Regions from separate parts of the Halomonas sp. 141 genome, predicted to be linked through region 1. Evidence: predicted binding sites of a transcription regulator. Region 1 holds the regulator's gene; each other region holds the start of a gene.
What was found. The regulator sigma-54, encoded in region 1, starts transcription at its own class of promoters, with help from an activator protein. The targets are predictions, from matches to a motif close to TGGCACNNNNNTTGCTNT.
Positions count from the first base shown of each region.

Region 2: the regulator sigma-54 is predicted to act here: its motif matches at 2,270-2,287, upstream of CWI66_RS07255 (NCS1 family nucleobase:cation symporter-1).
Region 3: the regulator sigma-54 is predicted to act here: its motif matches at 2,173-2,190, upstream of CWI66_RS05685 (CmpA/NrtA family ABC transporter substrate-binding protein).
Region 4: the regulator sigma-54 is predicted to act here: its motif matches at 5,673-5,690, upstream of glnA (glutamate--ammonia ligase).

Region 1 covers NZ_PINZ01000002.1:95,692-103,020, reverse strand. The annotation lists gene lptA (lipopolysaccharide transport periplasmic protein LptA) at 1-98, shown strand, start outside; gene lptB (LPS export ABC transporter ATP-binding protein) at 122-868, shown strand; gene CWI66_RS01825 (RNA polymerase factor sigma-54) at 974-2,389, shown strand; gene hpf (ribosome hibernation-promoting factor, HPF/YfiA family) at 2,487-2,795, shown strand; gene ptsN (PTS IIA-like nitrogen regulatory protein PtsN) at 2,800-3,267, shown strand; gene rapZ (RNase adapter RapZ) at 3,338-4,270, shown strand; gene CWI66_RS01805 (HPr family phosphocarrier protein) at 4,296-4,565, shown strand; gene pmbA (metalloprotease PmbA) at 4,572-5,912, opposite strand; gene yjgA (ribosome biogenesis factor YjgA) at 6,009-6,530, shown strand; gene tldD (metalloprotease TldD) at 6,565-7,329, opposite strand, start outside.
Region 2 covers NZ_PINZ01000011.1:20,255-27,583, forward strand. The annotation lists gene hydA (dihydropyrimidinase) at 1-860, opposite strand, end outside; gene CWI66_RS07250 (nitrilase-related carbon-nitrogen hydrolase) at 895-1,761, opposite strand; gene CWI66_RS07255 (NCS1 family nucleobase:cation symporter-1) at 2,344-3,861, shown strand; gene CWI66_RS07260 (LysR family transcriptional regulator) at 4,075-4,980, opposite strand; gene CWI66_RS07265 (putative bifunctional diguanylate cyclase/phosphodiesterase) at 5,154-7,052, shown strand; gene CWI66_RS07270 (CobW family GTP-binding protein) at 7,026-7,329, opposite strand, start outside.
Region 3 covers NZ_PINZ01000008.1:7,427-14,755, forward strand. The annotation lists gene ntrB (nitrate ABC transporter permease) at 1-670, opposite strand, end outside; gene CWI66_RS05685 (CmpA/NrtA family ABC transporter substrate-binding protein) at 673-2,091, opposite strand; gene CWI66_RS05690 (sigma 54-interacting transcriptional regulator) at 2,392-4,350, shown strand; gene CWI66_RS05695 (TolC family outer membrane protein) at 4,498-5,970, shown strand; gene CWI66_RS05700 (efflux RND transporter periplasmic adaptor subunit) at 6,037-7,317, shown strand; gene CWI66_RS05705 (efflux RND transporter permease subunit) at 7,317-7,329, shown strand, end outside.
Region 4 covers NZ_PINZ01000047.1:16,454-23,782, forward strand. The annotation lists gene CWI66_RS15095 (tripartite tricarboxylate transporter substrate binding protein) at 1-576, shown strand, start outside; gene glnG (nitrogen regulation protein NR(I)) at 690-2,117, opposite strand; gene glnL (nitrogen regulation protein NR(II)) at 2,110-3,171, opposite strand; gene CWI66_RS15110 (DUF4124 domain-containing protein) at 3,358-3,837, opposite strand; gene glnA (glutamate--ammonia ligase) at 3,990-5,396, opposite strand; gene CWI66_RS15120 (hypothetical protein) at 5,985-6,602, shown strand; gene CWI66_RS15125 (acyltransferase family protein) at 6,695-7,329, opposite strand, start outside.

The DNA of each region.
Region 1 (7,329 bases):
TCGAATACTTCATCGACCGCGGGGTGGTGCAAGCGCGCTCTGATGTCAGCGGCAGTTCGCCACAGCGCATCCGCATGACCCTGCAGCCCGAACAATAGCGAGAGGACGCCCCGTGACAGCGATGACCCCCGACACCGCAGCGGTCAAGACACTCCATGCACAGCATCTGGCCAAGAGCTACAAACGCCGCCGCGTGGTCAAGGATATCAATCTGGAAATTGCCCAGGGCAGCGTGGTGGGCCTGCTGGGCCCTAACGGCGCGGGCAAGACCACCTCGTTCTACATGATCGTCGGCCTGGTGAAATCCGATGCTGGCAAGGTGGGCATCGACGATCTCGACCTGACCCGGGCGCCCATGCATGAACGCGCGCTGGCGGGTATCGGCTACCTGCCCCAGGAAGCATCGATCTTTCGCAAGCTGTCGGTGGCCGACAACATCATGGCCATTCTGGAAACGCGCCGGGAGCTGGACCGCAATAGCCGAGAAGCGAAGCTCGAATCCCTGCTGGAAGACTTCCACATCACCCATATTCGCGACAACCTGGGCATGAGCCTGTCGGGCGGCGAGCGGCGACGGGTGGAAATTGCCCGCTCGCTGGCCACCGAGCCCGCTTTCATTCTACTGGACGAACCTTTTGCTGGCGTCGACCCCATTTCCGTGGGCGATATCAAATCGATCATACGCGCGCTCAAGAAGCGTCATATTGGCGTCCTCATCACCGACCACAACGTGCGTGAAACCCTGGATATCTGCGATATTGCCTATATTGTTGGCGACGGACACATCATAGCCAGTGGAAACCCCCAGGAAATTCTCAATAACCAGAAGGTGCGCGACGTCTACCTGGGCGCCGACTTCCGCCTTTAAATAATGGCCCACGAAGACATTTTATTTAGTGGCATGCTTATTGCACTTGCACCAAACGGAGAGTCGCTCTAGGGTGGAGCTTTCTGATTAACGAGTGGTTCTCAGATGGTCATGAAAGCTTCTCTTCAACTGCGCATCGGCACACAGCTGACCATGACACCTCAGCTGCAGCAGGCCATTGCGCTGCTTCAGCTATCGACGCTGGACCTTCGTCAAGAAATTCAGCAGGCGCTGGATGCCAACCCCATGCTCGAACAGGAGGATGAGTTTGGCGAACAGGCGGTCAGCGAGCCTCAGGAAGCCGAGTGGGCAGACAGCATTCCCAACGAGCTCTCCGTGGACAGCGACTGGTCCGACACCTACCAGGACATGGGCAGCGCGGGCGGCAGTAGCGAAGGCCCGGACTTCGAGCGCCAGGCGGCCGGGCAGAGCCTTCACGGGCACTTGCTCTGGCAACTGGCCATGACCGACTTCTCTGCGCGTGAGCAAGCCATTGCCGAGAGCCTCATCGATGCGCTGGATGCCAACGGCTATCTGACCCAGCCGCTCAACGACATCCGCGAGGGGCTCAAGGCGCAGGGCCACGATGGCCTGAGCCAACGCGAGGTCGAAAACACCTTGCTGCGCCTGCAGCAGTTCGAGCCTACTGGCGTGTTCGCCCGTGACCTGCGCGAGTGCCTGATGCTGCAGCTGGCCGCGCTACCCGAAGACACTCCGCTGTTGATGCCCGCCAAGCGTCTGGTACGCCAGTTTCTCGAAGCGCTGGGCAAGGACGACATGCGCCTGCTGAAACGACGCCTGAGCCTCGATGACGAGCAGCTGGACGATGTCATTCGTTTAATCCGCAGCCTTGACCCTCGCCCCGGAAGCGCCTACGGCGTCACCGACGACAGCTATGTGACGCCGGACCTGGTGGTACGTCACGATCACGAGGGCTGGCATCTGGAACTCAACCCGGAAGCGCTGCCTCGGCTACGTATCCAGCCCGACTACGCCAGCCTGATCAAGCGCGCCGACAAGAGCCAGGACAACCAGTTTTTGAAAGAGCACCTCCAGGAGGCTCGCTGGCTGATCAAGAGCCTGTCGAGCCGCAACGACACGCTGCTGCGCGTGGGGCGCGAGATCATTGCCCGCCAGATAGGCTTCCTCGAGCAGGGTGAAGAGGCCATGAAACCGCTGATTCTGGCCGATATCGCCGAAGCGGTAGAGATGCATGAATCGACCATCTCCCGGGTCACCACCCAGAAATACATTCATACCCCGCGCGGGGTCTTCGAGCTCAAGTACTTCTTCTCCAGCCAGGTCAGCGGCCAGGAGGGCGGCGACAGCCACTCCAGCACGGCCATTCGAGCACGCATCAAGAAACTGATTCAGGACGAGCCGCCAGGCAAGCCACTCTCCGACAGTCGCCTGGTCACCCTGCTGGAAGAGGGTGGCATTACCGTGGCACGCCGCACCGTCGCCAAGTACCGAGAGTCGATGGGTATACCTTCGTCGAGCGAGCGACGCCGTTTGCGCTAGTTAAACGCTCTTGCCCAACAAACTCGCGGCGAGGGCTTTGCAATGGCCCAAAAAGGGTTACAATCGAAGTACAGTCCGATGGATAAGGAGCACGTCAATGCAAGTAAACATCACTGGTCATCACGTTGAACTGACTGACGCCTTGCGTGACTACGTAAACGAAAAGCTGGAACGCGTTGAGCGTCACTACGACAACATCACGACCGTCCAGGTCACCTTATCTGTCGAAAAGGAGCGCCAGCAAGCGGCTTGCACGCTGCATGCCGCAGGAGCAGACCTGCATGCGGAAGCGCAGGATAATGACATGTACGCGGCCATTGACGCCCTGGCGGACAAAATCGACCGTCAGCTGGTAAAACACAAGGAAAAAGCACAAGCCCGCGCCCAAGGCGCTGGCGTGCGTTAAACCGATGACGTTGGAAACCATACTCCCCCCGGAGCGCGTGCTGTACGACGTGCCCGGGGGCAGCAAAAAAAGGGTGCTGGAGTTTTTCAGCACCTTTATCGCTCAGAACACGCCCAGCCTGGACAGTCAGGAAGTCTTCAGTCGCCTGATTGGCCGTGAACGGCTGGGCAGCACTGGTATCGGCAATGGCGTAGCCATCCCCCATGCACGCAGTCCTCACTGCAGCACGCCCATTGCTGGCTTTCTCAAGCTAGCCGAGCCCGTCGACTTCGATGCCATCGATGGTGACCCGGTCGATCTGGTCTTCGTGCTGTTGGTTCCCGAAGAAGCCGATGACACGCACCTGGCCCTGCTGGGGCAGGTGGCCACGATCATGAATGACGCTGCCACACGCCAACAGCTGCGCAATGTCAGTAGCCAGCGCGCATTGCTCGAGCTGCTGACCGACAAGATTCGCGAGCAGGCTGCCTAGCGCAGCCATTGCCAGGCAGCAAGGCACACGGCAAGCCCTCTATCCCTTTGATACCCAAGAGAGATGCGCTATGCAGCTGGTGATCATTAGCGGCCGCTCAGGGTCCGGCAAGTCCATCGCCCTACAGGCGCTGGAGGATCTTGGCTATTACGCCATCGACAACCTGCCCGCCATGCTGCTGGGCTCGCTGGTCGATGAATTGCGCGAGCAAGGGGGGCGAACTCACCTGGCGGTCAGCATCGATGCGCGCAACCTGCCCACGGCGCTGGAGCAGTTGCCTGCGTTACTGGAAGAGCTACGTCAACGCCAGATCCGTTTTCAGGTCATCTACCTGACCACGGACGCACGCATTCTGCTGGAGCGCTACTCGGCCACCCGGCGGCGCCACCCGCTGACCCGGGATAGTGACATGACCCTGGAAGAAGCCATCGACAAGGAAGAGCAGACGCTGCTCGACATTCGCGATCTGGCCGACCTGTTGATCGACACGTCACGCCTCTCGGTGCACGATCTTCGCCGTCGCATCACCGATCAGGTCGCTCACCAACGGCGTGACCAGCTGACCCTGACGTTTGAATCCTTCGGCTATAAGCGGGGCGTACCCATGGATGCCGATATCGTGTTTGACGTGCGCTGCCTGCCTAACCCTTATTGGGACCCCAGCCTGCGGCAGTTCACCGGACGCGATGCCAATATTCAGGCCTTCCTGGGCGGCTACCCCATCGTCGATGACATGCGTGACGATATTCATGCCTGGTTGGACAAGTGGCTGCCCGCCTACCAAAGCAGTCAACGTAGCTATATGACCGTGGCCATTGGCTGCACTGGCGGCCAGCATCGCTCTGTCTACATGGTGGAACAACTGGCGCAGGCGCTGGTCAAGCGCACTGGCGCCATTCAGCTCAGGCATCGGGAATTGGGCTTGCAGTACACGCTAAGCGAATTACCCGCTACCGTCGATGCCGCTTCTTCCATCCCCCCCAGCGACACGACTTCACCCTGATATCACTCGGCAAAAAGGAACCAGAGTGCCTGAAAGAACCTTAACGCTGACCAATCAACGCGGCCTTCACGCCCGCGCTGCCACCAAGCTGGTCACGTGCGGCCAGCAGTTTTCAGCCCGCATTCATGTTTACAAACAGCAGCAGAAAGCCGATGCCGCCAACATCATGTCGCTGCTGATGCTGGCGGCCCCTTGCGGCACTTCGCTGACCATCACCGCAGAGGGCGAAGATGCCGACCAGGCCCTGGATGCCATCCAGGCCCTGTTCGACGCACGTTTCGACGAGGATCAGTAACCCTCGTTAGCTGCCCGCCACCGTCATGGCATCCACCAGCCAGCTGCCGGTATGGATGCTGCCCCGCGTATCGGTATCGTCGCCAATGCCCACCAGGCCAGCGAACATGGTGTTGAGATTGCTGGCAATGGTGAACTCTTCGATGGGGTATTGCACCTCGCCATTCTCTACCCAGAATCCGGCGGCACCGCGAGAGTAGTCCCCCGTTACGCCATTGACCCCCTGCCCCATCAGCTCGGTCACCCAAATGCCCCGCCCCATTTGCTGCAGCAGCTCATCACGCGATGTCAGCGGGGCCAGAAGACGCAGGTTGCGCGCTCCGCCGGCGTTTCCGGTCGACTGCATGCCCAGGCGGCGGGCACTGTAGGCAGACAGCATGTAGCTGGCGACCCTGCCCTGCTCGATGAAACGGTTATCCCGGGTCTGCACGCCCTCGGCATCGAAGGGCGAACTGGCGGTGGCACCGACTTCCATGGGGCGTTCTTCCAGTCCCATCCACTCTGGGAAAAGCGGGCTGCCCAGGCGATCACACAAGAACGATGCTTCACGGTATAGTGCGCCACCCGCCAACGCGCCCATCAGGTGCCCTATCAGGCCCGCGGCCAGGCTGGGGTCGAACAGCACGGGAAAGGTACCGGTAGGCGGTTTGCGCGAACCCAGCCGTCGCAGGGTGCGTGCAGCCGCTTCGCGCCCGACCTCCTCCGGGTCACGCAACTGTAGAGGGTTACGCGCCGACGTGTAGTCATAATCGCGCTGCATACCCTTGCCATCCTGGGCAATCAACATGCATGACAACGAATGGCTACTGCCCTTTTGGGTGCCTAGAAAGCCATGGCTATTGGCATAGACCCGAACGCCCTCGCCACTGGACAACGAGGCACCTTCCGACTGGTGAATACCGTCCACGCTGCGCCCCGCCTGTTCACAGCGCAGCGCCAGCTCGATGGCCTGTTCGGTCGAGAGCGCCCACGGGTGATGCACCTTGAGATCCGGCAGCCGGGTCGCCATCAGCGCAGCATCTGCCAACCCGGCAGCAGGGTCTTCACCGGTATAACGCGCAATTGCCAGAGCCTTTTCCACCGTGGCGCGCAGCGAGGCGCTGCTGGCATCGGTGGAGGAGGCGCTCCCCTTGCGCTGGCCAACGTAGACCGTAATGGCGATCCCCTGGTCACGGGAAAGCTCGACGGTCTCGACCTCGCCGAGCCGTACGCTGACGCCCACCCCCTGGTCGACACTGGCGCCTACTTCAGCGGCATCGGCGCCCAGCGTTTTCGCCAGGCCAAGAGCTTCTTCCGCCCGCTGCGCCAGTAGCGCCTGTTGCGCTGCTGCATCAAATGCCTGTGCCATGTGGTCTCCTTTTCGCCTCAATTGCATTGGCGAATCAATGTTATGGTCGCAGCCTGATATAATGCTGCCGACGAATCCAAATCAGTGAGTGTCTGTATGCCTAAGCAACGCCCCGAGCCCCTCGATATTGACGAGCAGGAAGAGCGTCCCAGTAAATCCCAGCTCAAGCGTGAAATGCATGCTCTTCAGGCGCTTGGCGAAACCTTGATTGCCATGAAACCCGCCGAGCGGGCGCGTTTTCCGCTCTCTGACGACATGCTGCGGGCCATCGAGGAGACTTCTCGAATCCGCTCCCATGAGGGCCGCCGCCGCCATATGCAGTACGTGGGCAAGTTGATCCGCAAGGAGGATCTAGCCGCCATCCAGGGGGTATTCGATGCCATCGAGCAAGAGAAAGAGCAGCGCGACCATGCCTTTCATCGTCTGGAAAAATGGCGTGATCGGCTGGTCGACGAGGGCGACGACGCCGTCGATCTATTCCTGGCCGACTACCCCGATGCCGACCGCCAGACCCTGCGCCAGCTAGTGCGAAACGCTCGCAAGGAGCGTGAGCAGGGCAAACCGCCGACCAGCGCGCGCAAGCTGTTCAAACACCTGCGCGACACCCTGGCACTCTAATCCGCACGCCCCCATGACGAGCTGTACTGCCTGGCTAGCCCGATTGCGTGCCACCGACGGTCAGCTCGTCCAGCTTGAGAGTGGGCTGCCCAACGCCCACCGGCACGCCCTGGCCCTCCTTGCCACACACGCCGATACCGGTGTCCATGGCCAGGTCATGGCCAATCATGGATACCCGCCCCATCGCCTCAGGGCCATTGCCGATCAGCGTAGCGCCCTTGACTGGCGAGGTGATGCGCCCATCCTCGATGAGGTAGGCTTCGCTGGCTGAAAACACGAACTTGCCCGACGTGATATCTACCTGCCCGCCACCGAAGCTGACCGCGTAAAGGCCGCGCTTGACGCTCTTGATGATGTCTTCCGGCGCATCCTGCCCGGCCAGCATCACCGTGTTGGTCATACGCGGCATCGGCAGGTGGGCAAAGGACTCACGCCGCGCGTTCCCGGTTGGCGCCATGTTCATCAATCGCGCATTCAGCTTGTCCTGCATGTAGCCGGTGAGAATGCCATCCTCGATCAGAGGGGTGTACTGGCCCGGCGTGCCCTCGTCATCGACGCTGAGCGCCCCGCGACTATCCATGACCGTGGCATCGTCTACCACGGTGACACCCTTGGCCGCCACGCGCTGGCCCATTCGCCCGGCGAAGGCCGAACTGCCCTTGCGATTGAAGTCACCCTCCAGGCCGTGACCGACCGCCTCGTGCAAGAGAATGCCGGGCCATCCGGCGCCCAGCACCACCGGCATCTGACCGGCAGGGGCATCCACCGCTTCCAGGTTGACCAGCGCCTGGCGCACGGC
Region 2 (7,329 bases), on a different contig from region 1:
ACATGGGCGGCGGCGGTGGCCCAGTCCGGGTGCTGGTAAACACTGTCATCGATCACCAGGTGCCCCGCCAGGCACTCGCCAAACACCGGGTGGCCCTGCTGGCGGGCGTAGGCGATTTCATCCACCGCGTCTTTGGTGGAGACGTGTACCAGGTAGACCGGCGCGCCGAGGGTGGAGGCAATGCGAATGGCGCGGCTGGCGGCTTCGCCTTCTACCTGCGGTGGGCGGGAAAGCGGGTGGGCTTCCGGCCCGGTGATGCCCTGGGCCAGCAGCTTCTGCTGCATGTGGTAAACCAGTTCGCCGTTTTCGGCATGCACGGTGGGCACCGCTCCCAGCTCCAGGCAGCGGGAAAAGCTCTCCACCAGAATGTCATCGGTGGCCATGATGGCGCCCTTGTAGGCCATGAAGTGCTTGAAGCTGTTGACCCCGTGGTCGCGTACCAGGGTGCCCATTTCCTCTTTAACGCTCTCATCCCACCAGGTGATCGCCACGTGGAAGGCGAAGTCGGTGGCGGCTTTTTCCGCCCAGCCCTGCCAAGTCTCGAAGGCTTCCAGCAGCGACTGGCCGGGGCTGGGGATCACGAAGTCGATGATCGTGGTGGTGCCGCCCGCCATGGCGGCGGCGGTGCCGGTGTAGAAGTCTTCGCTGGCCACCGCGCCCATGAAGGGCATCTGCATGTGGGTATGGGGGTCGATGCCGCCAGGCATCACCAATTGGTTGCTGGCATCGACGATCTCGCAGCCTTCCGGCACGTCCAGGTCGGTGCCAATGGCGTGGATTTTGCCATCGACACACAGCACATCGGCGCGGTAAGTGTCGGCGTGGGTGACCACCGTGCCGCCCTTGATCAATAAGCTCATGGTTCGCTCCTGTCGTTGTGTTTAGCCAGCAGAATCATTCACCGTCGGTGAGGCGGGTGTAGGTTTCGGGGCGGCGGTCGCGGAAGAACTGCCAGTTGTTGCGCACTTCGCGCACCATGTCTAAATCGATCTCATGCACCAGCAGCTCGTCTTCCGTGGCGCTGGCCTGGGCTTCGATCTTGCCGCGTGGGTTGACGATGTAGCTGGAGCCGTAGAAGTCGCCGATATTCCAGGGCGCCTCGGTGCCAACCCGGTTGATAGCGGCGATGAAGCAGCCGTTGGCGGCGGCGGAGGCGGGTTGCTCCAGCTCCCAGAGGTATTGGGAAAGACCGGCCACCGTGGCAGAAGGGTTGAAAATTACCTCTGCGCCGTTGAGCGCCAGTGCCCGCCAGCCTTCCGGGAAGTGGCGGTCGTAGCAGATATACACGCCGATCTTGCCGTAGGCGGTATCGAAAACCGGCCAGTTGGATTTGCCTGGTTTGAAGAAGAATTTCTCCCAAAAGCCAGCCACCTGGGGAATGTGTGTCTTGTGGTATTTGCCCAGGTAGCTGCCGTCGGCATCGAACACGGCGGCGGTGTTGTAGTAAACGCCGGTCTCGGTCTCTTCATAGATAGGGACGATGATCACCATGCGGTGCTCGGCCGCGAGCTTTTGCATCATCTGGCAGGTGGGACCTTCCGGCACTCGCTCGGCGGCGGCGTACCACTTGCTGTCCTGGCTGGGGCAAAAATAGGGCTGATTGAACACTTCCTGAAAGCACAGCACCTGCACGCCTTGCTCGGCGGCTTGCTGAATCATGGGCAGGTGCGCTTCGTTCATCGCGTCACGAATGACGCCGGGTTCCTGATCGGTGCTGGTATTCAGGGCCATCTGGATCAGGCCAATCTTCATTTTCTGCATGGACTACCCCTCTTTTGTCATAACGCGACGACCTCCGAATGGATGGGAAGTCAGTCGTGTATCGCTCGGTGCTGGGCGTGTCATGAACGCGACTCACGGTCGGGAATTATTATTGTTCAAAAAGTTGTCATATTGGACAGCTTTTTGAACATAGCGCTGGATGAAGGCTGTTTGCAAGCAGTTTTTATAGAAAAGCACGTGAGGTTTTAAGTGTTTGTTTTTGCAGTTTTTTAATTTTTTAACCTGGCTTTTTTGTCAATATGGTGAAGCGTTGCACTATTATGGTTTTTATATTTTATTCATATTTATCAGTATCTTGTTGTTTTTTTATTGGTTGATTTTGATTTCTTTTGCATCTTGATGGTGCGTTTTATAGGGATGCCGCTACCCTTTTTATGAGGTTTTAATCCCCGCGCGTATAACAACAACGATACGAAAGGCGTCGCTATTATATATGTCTATCAAGTCAGCTTTGTGTTCAATGGGTTAGTGCCGTGGGCGTGCGTTTAGGCACGTTTATTGCTGCACAACTTGCTGAACCTTTGAAGATAAAAAGGCAATGGCGAGGCTGAGGAGACAACAATGACGGCAGCTAAATCTCGAATGATCGATCAGCAGGGGTTGGTCGAACTGGCAGTGGAAGATGATGTGCGTGAAAGCGCTCGCTTCAATGAAGATATTGCGCCTACCGAAGCAAAAGAGCGTACCTGGAGTAAATGGAACATTGCGGCGCTGTGGGTCGGTATGTCGATCTGCGTGCCTACCTACACCCTGGGCGGCGTGCTCACGGCCTACTTTGGGCTGAGCGTTGGCGAGGCGCTACTGGCCATTCTGCTGGCCAATGTGATCGTGCTGATTCCGCTAACGCTGAACGCTTTTCCCGGCACTAAATTCGGCATTCCCTTTCCGGTGGTGCTGCGCTCTTCGTTTGGCATCTTGGGTTCCAACGTGCCCTGCCTGGTCAGGGCGCTGGTAGGCTGCGGCTGGTTTGGCATTCAAACCATGTTTGGCGGGCTGGCCATTCACCTGCTGCTGTCGGCGCTGTTTCCCGCCTGGGCGGCGCTGGGTGGCGTCGGCGAAGTAATTGGCTTCTTCGTGTTTGGCGCCATGAACCTGTACGTGGTAATTCGCGGGGCCGAGTCGATCAAGTGGCTGGAAACCCTGGCGGCACCGCTGCTGTTAGCCGTGGGGATCGGACTGATGATGTGGGCGTGGCCGCACATGTCGATGACCGAACTGCTGGCCCAGCCGCCGTCGCGCCCGGAAGGGGCTTCGGTTTATGGCTATTTCTTTGCTGGCCTGACGGCCATGGTGGGCTTCTGGGCGACGCTGTCACTGAACATTCCTGATTTCAGCCGCTTCGCCAAGAGCCAGAAGGACCAGATCGTCGGGCAGATCCTGGGCTTGCCGTTGACCATGTTCTTCTTTGCTGCCCTGGGCGTGGTATTGACCGCCGCCTCGGAAACGCTGGTAGGCCAAACCGTGGCCGACCCGGTGCGCCTGATCGGCTATATCGACAGCCCTTTCTGGGTCATCATGGCCATGCTGCTGATCATCGTGGCGACCATCTCGACCAACACCGCTTCCAATATCGTCTCACCCACCAATGACTTTCAGAACATTGCCCCCAAGCTGATCAACCAAACCCGTGGCGTGCTGATGACCGGCGCCGTGGGGGTGCTGCTGATGGGCTACGACCTGCTGCAAAAGGCGGGAGTGGTGAGCCAGGGCGTTTCACTGGAGCAGATGTACTCCAACTGGCTGCTGGGCTACTCCAGCCTGCTGGGCCCGATTGCAGGCATCATGGCGGTGGATTATTTCCTGATCAAACGCCAGCGCCTGGATGTGCCTAGCCTGTACATGGACCACCAGGCTTACCCCGCGGTCAATATCGCCGGATTCATTGCCTTCGGCATTCCGGTGAGCCTGACCCTGCTGTCGCTGCTGACCGGTACCATGAACTGGTTCTATGACTACGGCTGGTTCACGGGCTCGGCGTTGGGGGCGCTGGTGTATTACGTCGCCAGCCGTACGCTGGCGTCGTCTCCCCAGGCAGGCCCTGTGCCGCTGATGGCCAGCGAGGCGGCTCGCCAGCCTTGATGCGGTAGCGCATGGCGCAGCTAGCTGTCGGGCAGAGCCTGGCGGGCTGCGCCGCTGGGCTTTGTACGAAAATTGCCTATGCTCGCCCATACGGCGTTAAAAATCGGCTCGTGCGCGAGTCCGATCAAAGTACTCATTTACACCTTGTAAACTCCGTCTTTTCGCCGATTTTTGCCTTGTCTGGCCATCGCTCGCCGACTTTTCGTACAAAGCCTAGTTGGCTTCCTTCACCAGCCCCAGGAAGGCATCCACCACGCGGTTGGGGCGGCGGTCGTGGCGGGTAATTAGCACGAACGGGATGCGATAGGCGTAGTGCTGGGGCAGCAGGGCGCGCATCTTGCCTGCGCTGACCCACTGGGCGGCCACGTGTTCGGGTAGAAAGCCAATGAAGCGCCCGGTCAGGATCAGGAAGGCAGCGCCTTCCCGGTCTGACGCAGAGGCTCGACGGTTGAGTGCTTCGTGGGCCTGGCGGGCCTTTTCCGGTAGCGGGTAGCGGGGCTGTATGGCGGGGTGCTGGGCAATGTCGCCTGCTTCGAGCCTCTCATCGGCCTGTGGAAACAAGGGGTGCTCTGCCGAGCAGTATAGGTATGACGGCTCGTCGTAAAGCCAGCGCGTTTCCAGGCTGGTGGGCAGGTTCACGGCAGGCACCACCCCGACGTGCAGGTGCCCATCCATGACGCCCCGGATCACCGCGTCCGAGGGTTCCATATGAATATTGACGGTGACCGCATGGTTGGGCGCCGTCAGCGCCGCCAGGGCGTGGGTAACGTTCATGGCGGGTAGCGTCACCAGGTTATCGGTGATGCCGATATTCAGCTCGCCCTTGATGGTGTGATGCAGTGCATTGACATCGCTTTTGAAGGTTTCGAGGGCAGTCAGCAGGGTCAGGCCGGCCTGGTAAATCTCCTTGCCCTCTTCGGTCAGACTGAACCCACCGCGACCTCGCTGGCAAAGCGAAAACCCCAGGCGGCTCTCCAGGTCGCTCATGTGTTGGCTGATGGCCGAGCGGCTGATGCCCAGCGTCGTTTCTGCTGCGGTGAAGCCACCGCACTCCACCACGGTCTTGAAGATACGCACCAGGCGTATTTCGTAATCGCTCATTTGTCCCAGAGATGCCATGGCTGCCTCGTTGCCCTGCCGGTCATACCGATATGAGGATTTTGATGACGGTTTTTGCCAAAAATTGATATACATCAAAAAAACATCGCGTCACACTTTAACAATCCCACCCGTGTTCCGGGCTGGTGTATCTTCCTCTGTCTTTTTTTCACTCTATCAGGTGCGCCCACGGGATGCCTGACGTGTTCCAGCAGGTGCAGCGCACTGGTCAGGTGGCCACGTTCGAGTATTCGCTGCCATTGGGCCAGCAGTCGCACGATTTTCATGCCACCTTGAGCCCTTTGGTGAGCAGCACCCAACAACCGGACGAATTAGAAGGAGCGCTTTCCGTGACCCGTGAGGTAACAGACGCAAAACGCGCCGAAGTGGAGCTGCAAATTGCTGCCGCTGCATTTCAGGCACATTTGGGCATCATGGTGACCGATGCACGGGGCACGATCCTGAAAGTGAACGACACTTTCAAGCGCATCACCGGCTACAGTGATGCAGAGGTCGTGGGCAGGAACCCACGCATGTTCAGCTCTGGGCACCACAATGCCGCCTTCTACCGGTGTTTGTGGCGCAGCGTACTCTCCACGGGAAGCTGGGAGGGAGAAATCTGGAACCAGCGCAAGAACGGCGAGCTGTTTCCCGAGTGGCTGACCATCAGTGCCGTGCACGACCGCAACGGCAGCTTGACCCACTATGTGGCTACCATGAGTGACATCAGCGAGCGCAAGGCGGCCGAGCAGGAAATTCATCAGCTGGCGTTCTACGATCCGCTGACCGGCTTTGCCAACCGTCGCCTGTTCATCGACCGAATCGGCGTGGCCCTCAAGGAGCTGAACCGCCACCAGCGCTGCGGAGCGCTGATTCTGCTGGACCTGGATAGCTTCAATCATGTCAACGATACCCTGGGGCATCATATCGGTGACCGGCTGTTGCAGAACGTGGCACGCCGTTTTGGCCAGATGCTGCGCGATACGGATACTCTGGCGCGACTGGGCGGCGACGAATTTGCCGTGTTGGTCGAGGGAGTGGATGGCAGCTCGCGTAAAACGCAGGCGCTGGCCGAGCATATCGCCAGCAAGCTGATGGCAGCGCTGGATACCCCGATCCAGGTGGGGGATGAGCAGGCGTCGGTCACGGCCAGCGTGGGCATCACCGTCATGGCCGACAGCCAACGCAGTGCCGATGATTATCTGCAGCAGGCGGACATGGCGCTTTCCCAGGCCAAGGCCAGTGGCCGGCGCGGCCTACGTTTTTTCGACCCCTCCATGCAGGCCGCGCTGCTGGCACGGGTCAAGCTGGAGTCTGACCTGCGTCTGGCGCTGGATCACCAGCAGTGGCTGCTGCACTATCAGCCCCAGGTGGATGAACAGGGGCGCATCGAGGGCGTCGAAGCGCTGTTACGCTGGCACCATCCTGAACGCGGGCTGGTGTCGCCCGGTGAGTTCATTCCGCTACTAGAAAGCACCGGCTTGATCAACGACGTAGGCGAGTGGGTGCTGGAGGCAGCCTGCCATCAGTTGGCTGCGTGGCAGCACCAGCCGGGGTTCGAGCAGCTGACCATTTCAGTCAACATCAGCCCTCTGCAGTTCCGCGAGAGCGATTTTCTACATCGAGTGGAGCAGGTGTTCCAGCGCACCCGAGCCCCGCTCGAGCGGTTGAAGCTGGAAGTCACCGAAACGCTGTTCGTCGACGCCCGAGACGATGCCCGTGACAAGATGCTAAGCCTGAAGGCGCGCGGTGTTCGCTTCTCGCTGGACGACTTCGGCACCGGCTACTCGTCGCTGGCGTATCTGGCACAGCTCCCGCTGGATCAGTTGAAGATCGACCAGTCCTTCGTGCAGCAGGTGCTCGAGAGCAGTGCCAATGCTGCCATCGTCGAAAGTACCATTGCCCTGGCCAAGAGCCTGAATCTGGATGTCATCGCCGAGGGGGTCGAAACCCCGGCGCATCAGGCCTGGCTCATGGCCCACGGGTGCCATGCGTTTCAGGGGTACTTGTTCGGGCGGCCCATGCCGGTGGAGGAAATGGAGCAGGCCGTGCGCGCGCAACGTCCCTCACCGCCAGGCGCCCAGGGCGCGTAGCTGATCAGGAAGCGTAGCATCAGCCAGGGGCAGCGTGCCGTCAGGGGTAATCACCTCCAGCCGGGAGTCTTGTCGCCAGGCACTGGCGGCCACGCGCTGGGTGCCTTCGGCGCGGTTGAGCTGCTTCCAGCCATCGTCCGTATGAAAGACGCCCTTCACCCTGGCGGTGGCGGGTAGTTCGCTCATCCATAGCGCCAAACGGTCCAGGTCGAAACGTTCGGCGGGGTGCCAGCGCACCCCAGTGCTGGTGTAGCCCAGAGCGCTGGCGGACTGCTGC
Region 3 (7,329 bases), on a different contig from region 1:
CAATACCGATGGAGATACGCATGCCGGTCAGAATGGTCGGGGCCGCGGCGGGCAAAATGACCTTGAAGGCCGTTTGCAGCGGCGACAGTTCATGGGTGCGTGCCACGTTCACCCAGTCGCTGCGCACACCGGCCACGCCAAAGGCGGTATTGAGCAGCATCGGCCAAATGGAACAGATAAAGATCACGAAGATGGCTGACGCTTCGGCATCCCGAATGATGAACAGCGCCAGAGGCATCCAGGCCAAGGGAGAAATCGGCCGCAAGACCTGAATAAACGGGTTGAGCGCTTTATACGCCAGCGGTGACATGCCAATCAGAAAGCCGATGGGGATCGCTACCACGGCGGCCATGAGATAGCCGCTGAGCACGCGGTAAAGGGAGTAACCCAGTTGGATGCCGATCCCCTTGTCGTTGGGGCCTGCATCATAGAAAGGGTTGGAAAGCTGCTCCCATGCCCGCTCGAAAATCGCCGACGGCGGGGGAACGCGGGCCGTTTCATCGGCCCCGCCCAGCAGCAGTTCGTACTCGCTCAGCTCTTCCGTGCCGCCCAGCAGCGGCGAGCGGTCGAGTCCTTCCCATAGCCCCAGCAGCACGGCAAGCAGGACGAAGGCTAACAAGCCAGCGCGCACGTTCAGGCTGATGTTCCAGTCGGTAGTGGTGCGGTCCATGATTAGCTCCTGCGGATATCAAAGCTGGCCAGATACCCTTCGGGGTCGGTGTAGTCGAAGGTCTTGCCCATGATCTGGTAGTTGCGCGAGGTCTCTTCGGGGGCGTCGTAGCCCAGCTCGTTCATCACCGTGCGTGCTTCGCTGGCCAAAAAGACATCCCGGGCAATCTGCTGATAATCGACGCTGCCCTCGATGTAGCCCCAGCGCTTCATCTGGGTCAGGATCCAGACGGCCATGGAGTGCCAGGGGAAGGGGTCGAAGTCGATCCGGTCCGGCACGTTCTGAACATTGCCCAGGCCATCGGCAAAGCGCCCTGTCAGCACCTGCTCGATCACCGTGACCGGCTGGTTCAGGTAGTTGGTCGGGGCAATGGCCTCGGCGATTTCCGAACGGTTGGCCGGGTCGGACGAGTATTGGGTGGCATCGATGATCGCCCGCAGCAGCGCGCCGTAGGTGTTGGGGTTTTGCTGGGCAAAGCGAGCGCTGGTGGCAAAGGCGCAGCACGGGTGGCCGTCCCAGATCTCCTTGGTGAGCAGGTGGATGAAGCCGATGCGCTCGAACACGGCGCGCTGATTGAACGGGTCGGGGGAGAGAAACCCATCGATGTTGCCCGCGCGCAGGTTGGCGACCATTTCGGGGGGCGGAATGACGCGAATCTGAATGTCCTGATCCGGGTCCAGGCCATGCTCGGCCACGTAGTAGCGCAGCAGGAAGTTGTGCATGGAGTACTCGAAGGGCACGCCGAAGGTGAAGCCTTTCCACTGCTGCGGGTCACGCTTGTCCTGGTGGTCGTTGTGCAGCACGATGGCTTGCCCATTGACGTTCTCGATGGCAGGCGTCACGAAGGCCCGCTGGGTCGAACCTGCCCCCAGGCTCATGGCCAACGGCATGGGGGAGAGCATGTGAGCGGCATCGTACCGGTCGTTCAGCGAGTTATCGCGAATCAGCGCCCAGCCAGCGGTCTTGATCACATTGACGTTCAGGCCGTAACGCTCATAGAACCCCATGGGGTGGGCCATGATGATGGGCGTGGCGCAGGTGATCGGAATGAAGCCGATGTCCAGCTCGGTTTTCTCCAGCGGGCCGAGGTTCTCCTTGACCGCCGCCTTGATCGACTCCATGGGCAGCAGCGTGGCCAGGGCAGCCGCCGCGGTGCCGCCACCCACCAGCTTCATGAATTGCCGGCGGTGCATGTCGCTATGGCCAAAGATGCCACGAACCAGCGCGCTCTCCACCACCCGATCCATGATCTGTTCGGCATTGCTGGGCGGCGCTTCGCCACCGGCCAGGGTGGCCTGATGGGAAGGTACGCTGGGGCGGGCAGGGTGGCACTGGTGGCAATCACACTGGCGGCCATGGATCAGCGATTGACGGTGATCGAAAGGGTTGCCGAGACTGCTGTGGTCATTGTTCTCTTTCATGGGCGTTCACCTCTCAGGAGCAAATGGGCTTCTAGCTGCGCCGTCTTGGTGCGAAACAGAGCGTTGCGGCACTGTTTCGGTAGTGCGACTTGTGTGCCACAACCGTTCGTTTTGTTTAAAGATTCATAAATTCAATAAGTTGTGGTGTTTGGTGGAATCTTGGAGGCCATGCTTGAAAACAACGATTTTTCGTTAATAACGATATTTCGTTGTTTAAATGACGAAATATCGTTATTGGCCCGTTGTTTGTATGGGTAGTGGGTATGTCGCCGCCATCGCCAGGAGATGCAGATGCCCCCCATGCCCATGACGACCGAGCCGTTGATGAGCGAGCCGTCGCTCAAGCTCATGGCCAGCCATGCCCCGCTGGCCATGCTAGTGGTCGACCCGCTGGCCGATGAGCTGGTGGCTGCCAATGCGGCGGCCTGCCAACTGTTGATGCTGGAAGAGGGCGATTGGCGGGCGTCGCCGTTCAGCCATCGGTTGAGTGCCTCCTTGCCGCTGTGGGTCAGCTTTACCGATGAGGTATTGACTACCGGGCAGGCGTGGTCGGATGACCTGGTGGTGCTGGACAGCGTGCGTCAGCCACGCCGGGTAGAAGTCTTCGGTGAGCGTTTGCCGGACCCCCCGCGGCTCTTATTGACCCTGATCGACCGGCAGAAGGCCGAGCAGCGGCGCGCCCGCGCCGAGCTGGGGCGTCAGCATCGCCAGGGGGATGTAGGGTGGCAGCGCGTCGAGCAGGTGTTCGAGCGAATCGAAAGGCAGAACCAGCTGATTCTCAGCGCCGCCGGAGAGGGCATCTACGGGCTGGATGCGCAGGGCAGAACCACTTTCGTCAATCCAGCGGCCGAACGCATTCTGGGCTGGAGCACCGAGGATATGGTGGGCCACGATGCGCATTTGATGTTTCACCATACCCATGCCGATGGCTCGCATTTCCCGGTGCAGCAGTGCCCCATCCATGCCTCGTTCAGCGATGGCCAGGTGCACCACGTCGACGATGAAGTGTTCTGGCACAAGAACGGTGAGGCGATTCCCGTCGAGTATACGAGCACCCCCATTTTCGAGATGGGGCGGCTGGTGGGGGCCGTGGTGCTGTTTCGTGATATCCGCGAACGCAAACGGGCAGAGCAGCAGCTGCGCGATGCCCTGGAGGAGGTCGAGTCGCTGAAACGGCGGCTGGAGCTGGAGAACGAATACCTTCAGGAGGAGATCAAGGCAGAGGTCAATCACCGCAATATCGTGGGCAACAGCCCGGCGGTGGCCAAATTGATCCAGCAGATTGCCATGGTGGCGCCGACCGGGGCCAACGTCTTGATCAGCGGTGAGTCCGGCACGGGCAAGGAGCTGATCGCCAGGGCCATTCATGCTGGGAGTGGGCGCAGCGACCGGCCGCTGATTCGGGTCAACTGTGCCGCCATACCGCGAGATCTGTTCGAAAGCGAGTTCTTTGGCCATGTCAAAGGGGCCTTTACCGGGGCGATGCAGGATCGTCCGGGGCGTTTCGAGCTGGCCCACGGCGGCACGCTGTTTCTTGACGAGGTAGGAGAAATTCCGCTGGAGCTGCAGAGCAAGCTGCTGCGCGTATTGCAGGATCAGCAGTTCGAGCGAGTGGGAGACAACCGCACCCGCGAGGTGGACGTGCGCGTGATTGCGGCCACCAACCGTGATTTGAAAGAGATGATCGACGCCGGGCATTTCCGAGAGGATCTCTATTTCCGGCTCAACGTGTTTCCCATCGATTCAGTGCCGCTGCGCAAGCGCATCGAGGACGTGCCCTTGCTGGCGCGACATTTTCTGCACCGCGCCTGCTTGAAGTTCAACAAGCCGGGCGTGCGTATTCCTCCCGCCCAATTGGAGCTGCTGACCCGCTATCCATGGCCTGGCAATATCCGCGAGCTCGAAAACGTCATCGAACGACAGGTGATCGTGACCCAGGACCGCCGGCTCTGCTTCGACGACCTGTTGCCGCCGGAGCCCAGTGTGCCGGGGCAGGTCATGGCGGAGCGTGACAAGGGCGCCGAGCCCCTTGCCGAAACGCCGATGACCGAACAGGCGCTACAGCAGCGCCAGCGGGACAATGCGCTGAAGGCGCTGGCAGCGACACAGGGCAAGATCTCTGGCGCGGGTGGGGCGGCGGAGCTATTGGGGATCAAGCCCACGACGCTGGCCTCCCGGCTGCAAAAATGGGGCATCGACCCTCGGCAATTCAAGCGCCGTGAGCGTAAAAAGCCCCCCACCAACGGTGCATTGGACTAAGGTAAAAGGGCTTGGGCTGGGTAGGCGCTTTGTACACACAAATTCGCCAAGTTCAAGGCTGGCATACATACATGAATGTAACTATAATGCCCACTCTTTCAGGCTGGCGCCGCGCGTCTTCCAACGTTGACACCTAGAGGCAATCCCATGCGACTAGCACACTGGGCAGTCAATGCCCCTTTACGCCCCTTGCTAATGGCCGTGCTGACCTCCTCCTTCATTCTGCCTGCCCAGGCGGCTGACTTGATCACCATCACCCGTGATGCGTTGAACAACAACGCCGCCCTTGCCTCGTCACGCGCCGAATTTTCTGGCGTAGAGGCGGGCCGGGACGTAGCGCGCGGCGGCTTGCTGCCCCAAGTGAATGCTTCCGGGAGCGTCGTGCACAACCAGCAGTACGAAAGCCAGGGTTCTGCGCGGGGAGCGGGCGTCGGCGTGGGTGCCGACCAGGCCGCGGTGGGGGTCAGCGATGACCGTTACAACACCGCATCGCTGTCGTTGGAAGCGACCCAGGCGCTGTTCAATGCCGTGACGCGCCAGGAACTCAACCAGGCCGAGCGCCAGATCGATCAGCAGGTTTACCTGCTGGCCGCGACGGAACAGCAGCTGCTCATCGACGTGGTCAGCGCCTACTTCGATATTCTGCGTGCCCATGAGGTTCTGGAAGCGCGTCAGGCGCAAGAGCGCGCCATTGGCCGCCAGCTGGAGCAGGCTCGCGAGCAGTTCGAGGTCGGGCTGATTGCGATTACCGGAGTGGAGGAGGCGCGGGCCAGCTTCGACCAGTCTCGGGCCGACCGCATTGCCGCCGAGAGCAGCCTGCAAGTGGCGTTCGAAGCGCTGGAGCAGTTGACCGGGCAGCGTTACGCCAACATCGATGCCTTGGGCGACGCCATGCCGATTGCGCTACCTGCGCCCACCGACCGTGACTATTGGGTCGACCAGGCACTGGAGCGCAACCCGCAGGTGCTGGCCCAGCGGGCAGGCATCGAGCTGTCGCGGGCCGGTGTGGAAGTCGCCCGGGCAGGGCGTCTACCCACCGTGCAGGCGTTCGCCAACTATCAATACTCGGACAGCGACAGCGATGTGGTCAGTGGCTACAACTCTTCTAGCCAGGTAGGCGTTTCCGCCAACCTGCCGATTTACACCGGTGGCAGCACCAGTGCGCGTATCCGCCAGGGCACCTTCCAGCTCGAAAGTAGCCAGTACGACTTCGAGTCCCAGCGGCGCACCACGATCCAACAGGTGCGCTCGCTGTACACCCAGGTCAGCAATAACGTGGAAACCGTGGATGCTCGCCGCCAGGCCATCGTGTCTACCCGCAGCGCTCTGGAAGCAACGCGCGCAGGCTACGAGGTGGGTACCCGCAATATCGTCGATGTGCTGAATGCCGAGCAGAACCTCTATAACGCCATCGCCAGCTACGCCGAAGCGCGCTACGACTACGTGGTGAATCTGATGTCGCTGCGCCAGCAGTCGGGCATGCTGGACGTGGCGGCCATCGAGGAAGTCAATGCCTGGCTGACCGGTGACAGCGTCAACTTCACCCTGCCTGAAAGCAACGCGCCTGATACTTACCAGCGCGCGATGGACATTGGTGCTCCTCCTACCCCAGGCGCCTGAGCGCGGCCAATGGGGGCACGCCTGCGATCCGTCAACGTACAGAAAAAATGAATGGGAATTCGACGCATGAAAAGAGTGATGCACTCCACCCGGGCGAGCCTGGTGACGCTGATCGCCGTGCTGGCGCTGACCGCTTGTGGCCAGGAACAGCCGTCCCAGGAGCCGCAGGGCCAGCAGCAGGAAGCGCCACCCCACGCGGTGGAAGTCGCTGAAGTAAGCCGTCAGGACATTCCGCTCAACAAGTCCTATCCTTCGCTGCTGCGTAGCGACAGTGAAGTCACGCTGGTGGCGCGGGTCAACGGCTTTCTGGAAGAGCGGCATTTCGAACCCGGGCAAATGGTCGAGGAAGGAGATCGCCTCTACACCATCGAGCCGGACTTGTACCAGGCCACGGTGAACCAGCGTGAAGCAGACCTGCAGAGCGCCCGGGCAGAGCTGGCACGCGCCCAGCGGGATGCGCAGCGTTTCGAGCAGCTGCTGAGCCAGAACTCGGTCAGCCGCCAGCAGTACGACCAGGCGCTGGCAGAGCAGCGGGTCGCGCAGGCCAGCGTGGCACAGGCGGAAGCCGCGCTCACCAGTGCCAATCTGGACCTGGGCTACTCCAACGTCACCGCGCCCGTTTCGGGCATGATCAGCTTGAGCCAAGTCAACGTGGGCAACCTGGTCACGTCAGGCACTGAGCTGGCCACCATCACGCCTCTGGACCCGCTGGAAGTGCGCTTTCAGCTACCCCAGCGCGATGCCTTCGAGCTGCGTCGCCAGTTGGCCGCAAGCGCCGGTGACATGTCCTCCATCACCGCCCATCTCAGCGTGCCCGGGTTAGCGGGTAGCGCTGGCGATGAGCTGGCGGGTCGCTTGAATTTCCTTGGCTCTCGTGTGGATACCGGCACCAGTACGGTGCAAGCGTCGGCCACGTTCGATAATCCCGATGGCGAAGTACTGCCGGGCCAGTTCGTGCGCGTACGCCTCGAAGGCTTGAAGCGCTTCGACGTCATCGCGGTGCCTGAAATTGCCGTTACCCAGGGGCTGATGGGCCCCCGTGTCTTCGTGCTGGACGACGAGAGCAAGGCGCGTGAGCGGACGGTTCAACTGGGTGATGTGGCTGGCCCCTGGCAGATCATCGTGGATGGTCTGGAACCTGGCGAGCGCGTTGTGGTAGGTGACCCGGCGGGTCTCAAGCCGGGCATGGAGATCGACCCGGTGCGTTTCGATGGCGATGCAGAACAGCTGGTCGATGACGTGGAAGAAGCCGAAGCGCAGGAACAGCAGGAGCAGGCCGAAGCGGCTGCCGAGATGTCCGAAGGCGCCGGTGATGCGCCCGCGGAAGGGGAAGAGGGCGCGCAATAATGAATTTCTCCA
Region 4 (7,329 bases), on a different contig from region 1:
AATCGCCCCTTTGGTGACAGCTGGGAGTCGCTGGTGGAGTATGCCCGCGAAAACCCCGGCACCAGCTATGCCACGCAGACCGCCCTGGATCGCATGATCATCGAGTACATTGCCCAGCAGGAAGGTCTTGACCTGCGCATCGTGCCCACGGCAGGCGGCGCTGGCATGGCACCGCTGATTCTCTCTGGCGACGTGGACTTCGCCTATAGCGGCGGCACCCACTCCGGCTACGCAGAAACGGGTGAAATGCCGGTCCTGCTGAGCCTGGCAGAAGACCGTCTGGTAGCCTTCCCGGATGCGCCCAGCCTGCAAGAAGCCGGTTATGACATCAACCCGGCAGAAATTCGCGTGGTCATGGTGCCCAACAATACGCCGGATGCCCACGTCGAGCGCCTGGCAGAAGCACTGGAAGCCGCCACTCAGGATGAGCGCTTCATCGAGATCACCGAAGAGCGCATCCTGATGCCGGTGGTGTACCTGTCTGAAGACGAAGTCACCCAGACCCTCACCGAGCAGACCGAAAGCTACAAGGCGCTGATCGAAGAGCTGGGCGGCGTACCGGGCGCAGACGACTAAGCTGCCCCGCATGCCATCAACAGGATGGCATGAAAAAGCCCGCTGACCGTGTCAGCGGGCTTTTTAGTGGTTCCGGGCCAGCATCGCCGAGCCGACGGCGATTGCCAACAGGGCTACTCGTCGGCTAGCGCGGGCAGCAGCGTCTTGAGCTTGCGTGTCAGGGTATTGCGCCCCCAGCCCAGCAGCTCGGCCGCTTCCCCCTTGCGCCCCCCTGTGTGCTTCAGGGCGGTTTCGATCAGGATGCGCTCGAAATCCGGCACCGCCTCTTCCAACAGGTGCGTATGCCCTTCGGCCAGGGCGTGGTCGGCCCAATCCCGGAAGGCCGAGCGCCAATCACCGTAAGCACCTCCTTCCGGCGCGCTGACCGAGCGCAGCTCGGGAGGCAGGTCTTCGATCAGGATCTCCCTGCCCGATGCCATCACGGTGAGCCAACGGCAGATATTTTCCAGCTGACGAACGTTACCCGGCCACGGCAGCCGCGTCAGGTGAGCTTCTGCCTCGGGCGTCAGCACCTTGATATCGGTGGATAGCTCCTTGGCCGCCTCCGCCAGGAAGTGACGCGTCAAGCGGGGGATGTCTTCACGGCGCTCGGCCAGGCGCGGCAGGTGCACCCGAATCACGTTCAGGCGGTGGAACAGATCCTCACGAAAACGCCCTTCATCCACCAGAGATTCCAGGTTCTGGTGGGTAGCGGCAATGATGCGCACATCCACCTTGACCGGCGTATGGCCGCCGACCCGGTAAAACTCGCCATCGGCCAGCACCCGCAGCAGGCGCGTTTGCGTCTCGGCGGGCATATCGCCAATTTCATCCAGAAACAGCGTACCGCCGTTGGCCTGCTCGAAACGCCCTTGGCGCTGCTGGGCGGCACCGGTAAAGGCGCCTTTCTCATGGCCAAACAGTTCCGACTCGATCAGGTCACGAGGAATTGCCGCCATATTGAGGGCAATGAACGGCTTGCCGGAGCGCGGGCTGTGCTGATGCAGCGCCTGGGCCACCCGCTCTTTACCGGTGCCCGACTCCCCGTTGATCAATACCGTAATATGGGAGTGCGACAAGCGGCCAATGGCGCGAAACACCTCCTGCATGGCAGGCGCTTCGCCGATGATCTCGGCGCTCAGCCCTTCCGGTACGCTGACCGGCCGCTGCCGCTCGCGGGCATGGGCCACCGCCCGCCGCACCAGCGCCAGCGCTTCGTCGACATCAAAGGGCTTGGGCAGGTACTCGAAAGCGCCCCCCTGATAAGAGGCCACCGCGCTATCCAGGTCCGAGTGGGCGGTCATGACAATGACCGGCAGATCGGGGTGAGCCGCACGCACGCGAGACATCAGGTCGAGGCCGTCGATTCCCGGCATGCGAATATCGGTGACCAGCACATCTGGTGGATTTTCCAGCAGCCGAGCCAGCGCCGTATCCGCCCGCTCGATACATTCGACATCCAGGTCGGGTTGCGCTAGCGCGCGCTCCAGCACCCAGCGGATAGCGCGGTCATCATCGACGATAACCACCCGTGCAACATCGGTACGTGTCGCCTCAGTCATGACGCATCTCCGGTAAATTAATAACCAATGGAATCAGTAAACGAAATTCGGTGTGTCCGGGTCGGGAATCGCATTCGATCAATCCTTGATGTTGATGCAAAATTGACTGAGCAATCGATAGCCCCAGGCCGCTGCCTTCCGCGCGGCCTGACACCATGGGGTAAAAAAGCGTTTCACGTAACGCATCGGGAATGCCGGGGCCGTTATCGATCACGCCCACCTCACTGACCAGCCGATGGCGCTCGGCCCCCAGCGTGAACTGGCGGCGGGCACGGGTGCGCAGGGTCAGCGTGGGGGACGGCGTGTCGGCTTCGCTCATGGCCTGTACCGCGTTGCGGGCCACGTTCAACACGGCCTGGATCATCTGCGACTCGTCGCCAGAAAGGTCCGGCAGACTGGGGTCATAATCGCGGTTAACGGTGACCTGCGGATGCTCGGCCAACAGCAGCGCACGCACGCGCTCCAGCACCTTGTGAATGTTCACCGGCTCATGCTTGATGATGCGGTTGGGGCCCAGCATGGAGTCCACCAGATCGCGCAGACGGTCCACTTCCTCGACGATGATGTGGGTAAACTCCCGCAAGGCCGGGTCGTCCAGATCGCGCTCCAGCAGCTGCGCCGCGCCGCGGATACCGCCCAAGGGGTTTTTCACCTCATGGGCCAGCCCACGCGCCAGCACCTTGATGGTCTCCTGGCGAGTGGTCAGCGCTTCTTCCCGGGAAATCTGCATCAGCCGATCACGGGGCTCCACCTCCAGCAGCAGCTCGTCGGCGGACAGCGGCGTCACGGTGTAATCCACCGTCAGGGGGTCACTATTGAGCGGCGTAATACGCGCTTCGCGTTGGGTGTAAGGGTGAAACGCATCGCGCGCCTTGGCCAGCACGTCATCGATACTCTCGTCACCGCCCAGCAGGGTGTCCAGACTGATGCCTTGTACCCGACTGAAGCTCACCGCCAGCAGCGCCTCGGCGGCCGGATTCATCCAGCGAACCCGAAGTTCGCCGTCCAGCAGCAATACCGCCGTCGTGAGGTGTTCTAGTAAGCGCTGATACATGGCGTGTCCTGAAGCGTCGCTAACCGTAGCGTTAGTGATTTAGCTGAGGAAGTGCAAAAAGCGCGCCAGGTTACCCAAAACGGCGCCATGCACGGCTTAGGGGCAGCCTACCGATACCGCTCGGGCGTTTATAGCGCAAGGGACGGAAGATTTAGCTAATTCAACGCACCATTATAGTGCATACACTTAATCAGCGATAAAAATCGTCACCTGATCGGTGCGATGCTGAATGCGCCCCTGGCTGTCCAGCAGCTCTGCCTGCAAACGATGCTGCCCCGGGGGCAAGCCTGCCAGCCAAAAGGCATCGCTATGCAGAGGGGATTGGCTAAGCTCGCCGTTGACGAGCAGCTGGATCTGGTGGTCCTCACGCAGCGCAGGGGAAACGCTGACCTCCACTGGCGTCATGCCACCGCGCAGAGAAGCCCCAGGCGCGGGGGCAACGATGATGAACCGGTCATAGGGCATGAACGGCTGGCCCGGGCGCCCTGCAGGGCGTGCCGCCGAGAGCGCGGCTGGGCGTGCAGCGGGCAAGCTGGGCAGAGGCGCCAGCCGCAACACTTCGCCGCCGCGCTCGGGGTTATCGGTAAAGGTCACGTTGCCCTGGGCATCAACGATGCGGTACACCGTTTGTGCCTTGGCAGCGCTTACCCACAGGCAGGCGGCCACGAAAACCCCTGTGGATAATATGGCTGACCATGCAACACGCCGCTTACTCACCATGCTGCCTCCTCAACTATTCTGCCCATAAAAAAACCCCGCCGAGGCGGGGTTTTGGCTCGTCACACCGCAAGGGTGATCTTAGCAGTCATGCCATCAGCTTAGCAGCTGTAGTACATGTCGAACTCGATCGGGTGAGTCGTCATGCGGATACGCTCGACGTCTTCCATTTTCAGTTCGATGTAAGCGTCGATCATCTCGTCGGTGAATACACCGCCTTCGGTCAGGAACGCCCGGTCAGCATCGAGTGCTTCCAGGGCCTGGTCGAGGCTGTGAGCCACGGTGGGAACCGACTTGCCCTCTTCCGGCGGCAGGTCATACAGGTTCTTGTCCATGGCATCGCCAGGGTGGATCTTGTTCTTGATACCGTCGATACCCGCCATCAGCATCGCTGCGAACGCCAGGTAGGGGTTGGCAGTCGGGTCAGGGAAGCGAGTCTCTACACGCTTGCCTTTCGGGCTGGCAGTGTAAGGAATACGGATAGACGCAGAGCGGTTACGAGCACTGTAGGCCAGCATGACCGGCGCTTCGAAGCCCGGTACCAGACGCTTGTACGAGTTGGTAGAAGCGTTGGTGAAGGCGTTCAGAGCACGGGCGTGCTTGATGATACCGCCGATGTAGTACAGCGCCATTTCAGACAGGCCAGCGTACTCATCGCCCGCGAACTGGTTCTGACCATCTTTCCAGAACGACTGGTGTACGTGCATACCAGAACCGTTGTCGCCTACCAGCGGCTTCGGCATGAAGGTAGCGGTCTTGCCGTAAGCGTGCGCCACGTTGTGGATCACATACTTCATTTCCTGAACTTCGTCGGCCTTCTTCACCAGCGTGTTGAACTTCACGCCGATTTCGTTCTGACCGGCGTTGGCCACTTCGTGGTGGTGTACTTCGACGGTCTGGCCAATCGCTTCCAGGGTGTTACACATGGCACCACGGATATCGTGGAAGCTGTCTACCGGCGGAACCGGGAAGTAGCCACCCTTGAGGCGCGGACGGTGACCCAGGTTGCCAGTCTCGACCTTGCTGTCGGTGGCCCAGGCGCCTTCGTCGGAAGTGATCTTGTACATGGAGCCTTGAATGTCGGACTTCCAGTGTACTTCGTCGAAGATGAAGAATTCGGGCTCGGGGCCGAAGAACGCAGTGTCACCCAGGCCAGTGGACTCGAGGTAGGCCTCGGCGCGCTTGGCGATGGAACGCGGGTCACGGTCATAGCCCTGCATGGTGGCAGGCTCGATGATGTCGCAACGCAGGATCAGGGTAGCGTCTTCGGTGAAGGGGTCCAGGAAGCCGGTGCCGTCTTCCGGACGCAGGATCATGTCAGACTCGTTGATGCCTTTCCAGCCATTGATGGAAGAACCATCGAACATCTGGCCGTTTTCAAAAAACTCTTCGTTCACGTCACGCGCAGGCACGGTCACGTGCTGCTCTTTACCGCGTGTGTCGGTGAAACGCAGGTCTACCCACTTAACGTCATGTTCTTCGATTAGCGCAAGAGTCTTGGCTGACATAGTGTCCTCCGGTATGAGCGTGGCTTAGAGCTTGAAACAATAAGCTATCGATAAAAGTGTTATTCAACAAATCGTCTACATGCCTTGGCACGTGGCGCGTTTGTCTTTTTTGTTCGCTTTACGTTTGCTTGACCATGGATAACAAATCGCCCAGCGATCATTTCAGACCGGCTATCGTTGTAGCACGCCAAGCGGCTTCTGCCTATGGCCTGCTAGCGACTGACAAACGGCCCATGAAACTGTTCATGAAACTGCCTACGAAGCTGTCACGAAATATAAGCACGTAGCATGCCAACTTTGCACCAATATGGCTTTTGAAAAAATAACAGCATGATTCAAAAAGCAAAAATCATTTTCTCCGATGCCTCCTGATGTAGCATTTACCCACTACGCTACTGCATGAAGCACGTCTCAAGCTCAATATGCACCAAAAAAATACAAAAAATTCCCTTATTGCACAAAATCAGTGCATAGCAAGGCAGTCTATTTTTATGCTTTTCTCCACCATTTCTCCTTGCTACGAAAAGAAACCAATGCCTACAATAAATTACAAAACGGAAAGTTGTTACTACGAAGGAAGCCGCTTTCATGGGTACGGTTTGCTTTATCGTCGATGCTTCCGTGGCGGGAGCCTGGCTTCCTCGCCACCTGCGCTCCATTCGTCAATCTGGCCTGGCCGAGCATCTCGTGCCCGTGATCGTGACCGCCGCGTTTCTGGATGAGCGCTTCGCGACCCTGGAGCACCGTTTTCACGCCCACTGCCTCGTCACCCCAGAGAAGAAACTGGGCGCTCGCCTGAATCAGGCGGCGTATGTCAGCCAAGCAGAATGGCTGCTGGTGGCCATGCACAAACAGGTATTGCCTGCACAGCTATGGCCCCTGCTGTACCCCGAGCTAGATACGCAAACGCTGGATGCGCTGATCATCAGCGCGATGACGCCTCGGTTGCCAGAGCGCCTCTGGCAGCAGCTACGTGGCCCTAACGCCGCATTGCCCCCTTACATGGCCATCAGCCGAACCTGGCTGGAACGCCTGGGAGGCTTCGACCCCGAGCTGGAGGTCACGGCAATGACCGACCTGCTACAGCGCCTGCATGCCTGCCCTACCCGCCTGAAGACCCTCAGCGGGCAAGCACTGGGGTTGCCGCGAGGCTCTCCACTGAGCGCGTTGAAAGCACGCTTTTCTACCGCCCCCCCCCCACACTGATCGTCGCCCTCGTCCCTTCATCACTCTTCAACGCCTTCCCCAATCCACAAGGCATACTGAACGACCCCAGCGAGGCTTACCTAACGCCAGCCTCATACTTTCAGGCGTTTGCCAAACAGCATGGCGCCCCAAGTGGTGGTGTTCACCGCCTTGTTCAACAGCACCGAGCCCACGCTGGCCACCACGATCAAGAGCAGTGCGTAAAGCACCAGCGGCAGCGTTTCCACGCCGACCAAGGTATCGGTAATGGCAAAAAACATCGGGTGGGCCAGGTAAATACCGAAGGAGTAGGCATTGATATAGCGCACCCAGCCAGGCGCTCGGCGCCCCTTCAAGCGGCGCATGGTCACCAGCACGAACAGCACGAAAAAGGGAATGACCCAGACTTCCTTGGAAGAGAACGCCAGCCAATGAGCAAAGGTGGCCATCACGATCAGCGCCACCCACCCCCATAGCCAACGGGACTGCGACAGCGTTTGCAGCCACACGGGGCGCTCCTGCAGCACGGCACGAGGCGCCAGCGGGTAATAGCGCACCAGCACCAGCGCCAGAAAGAAGAGATACACCCACCCCAGGGGCGCGATCCACAGCAAGTAGCCAGGGGGTTCTACCTGGAACCAGTACGCCAGCCCCCAGTAGGCCATGCTGACCACACACGCCACCCAAAGCCAGGGCACCGGATTCACCCGCCACAGCTGCCAGCGGGTAAATGCCCAATACGCCGCAT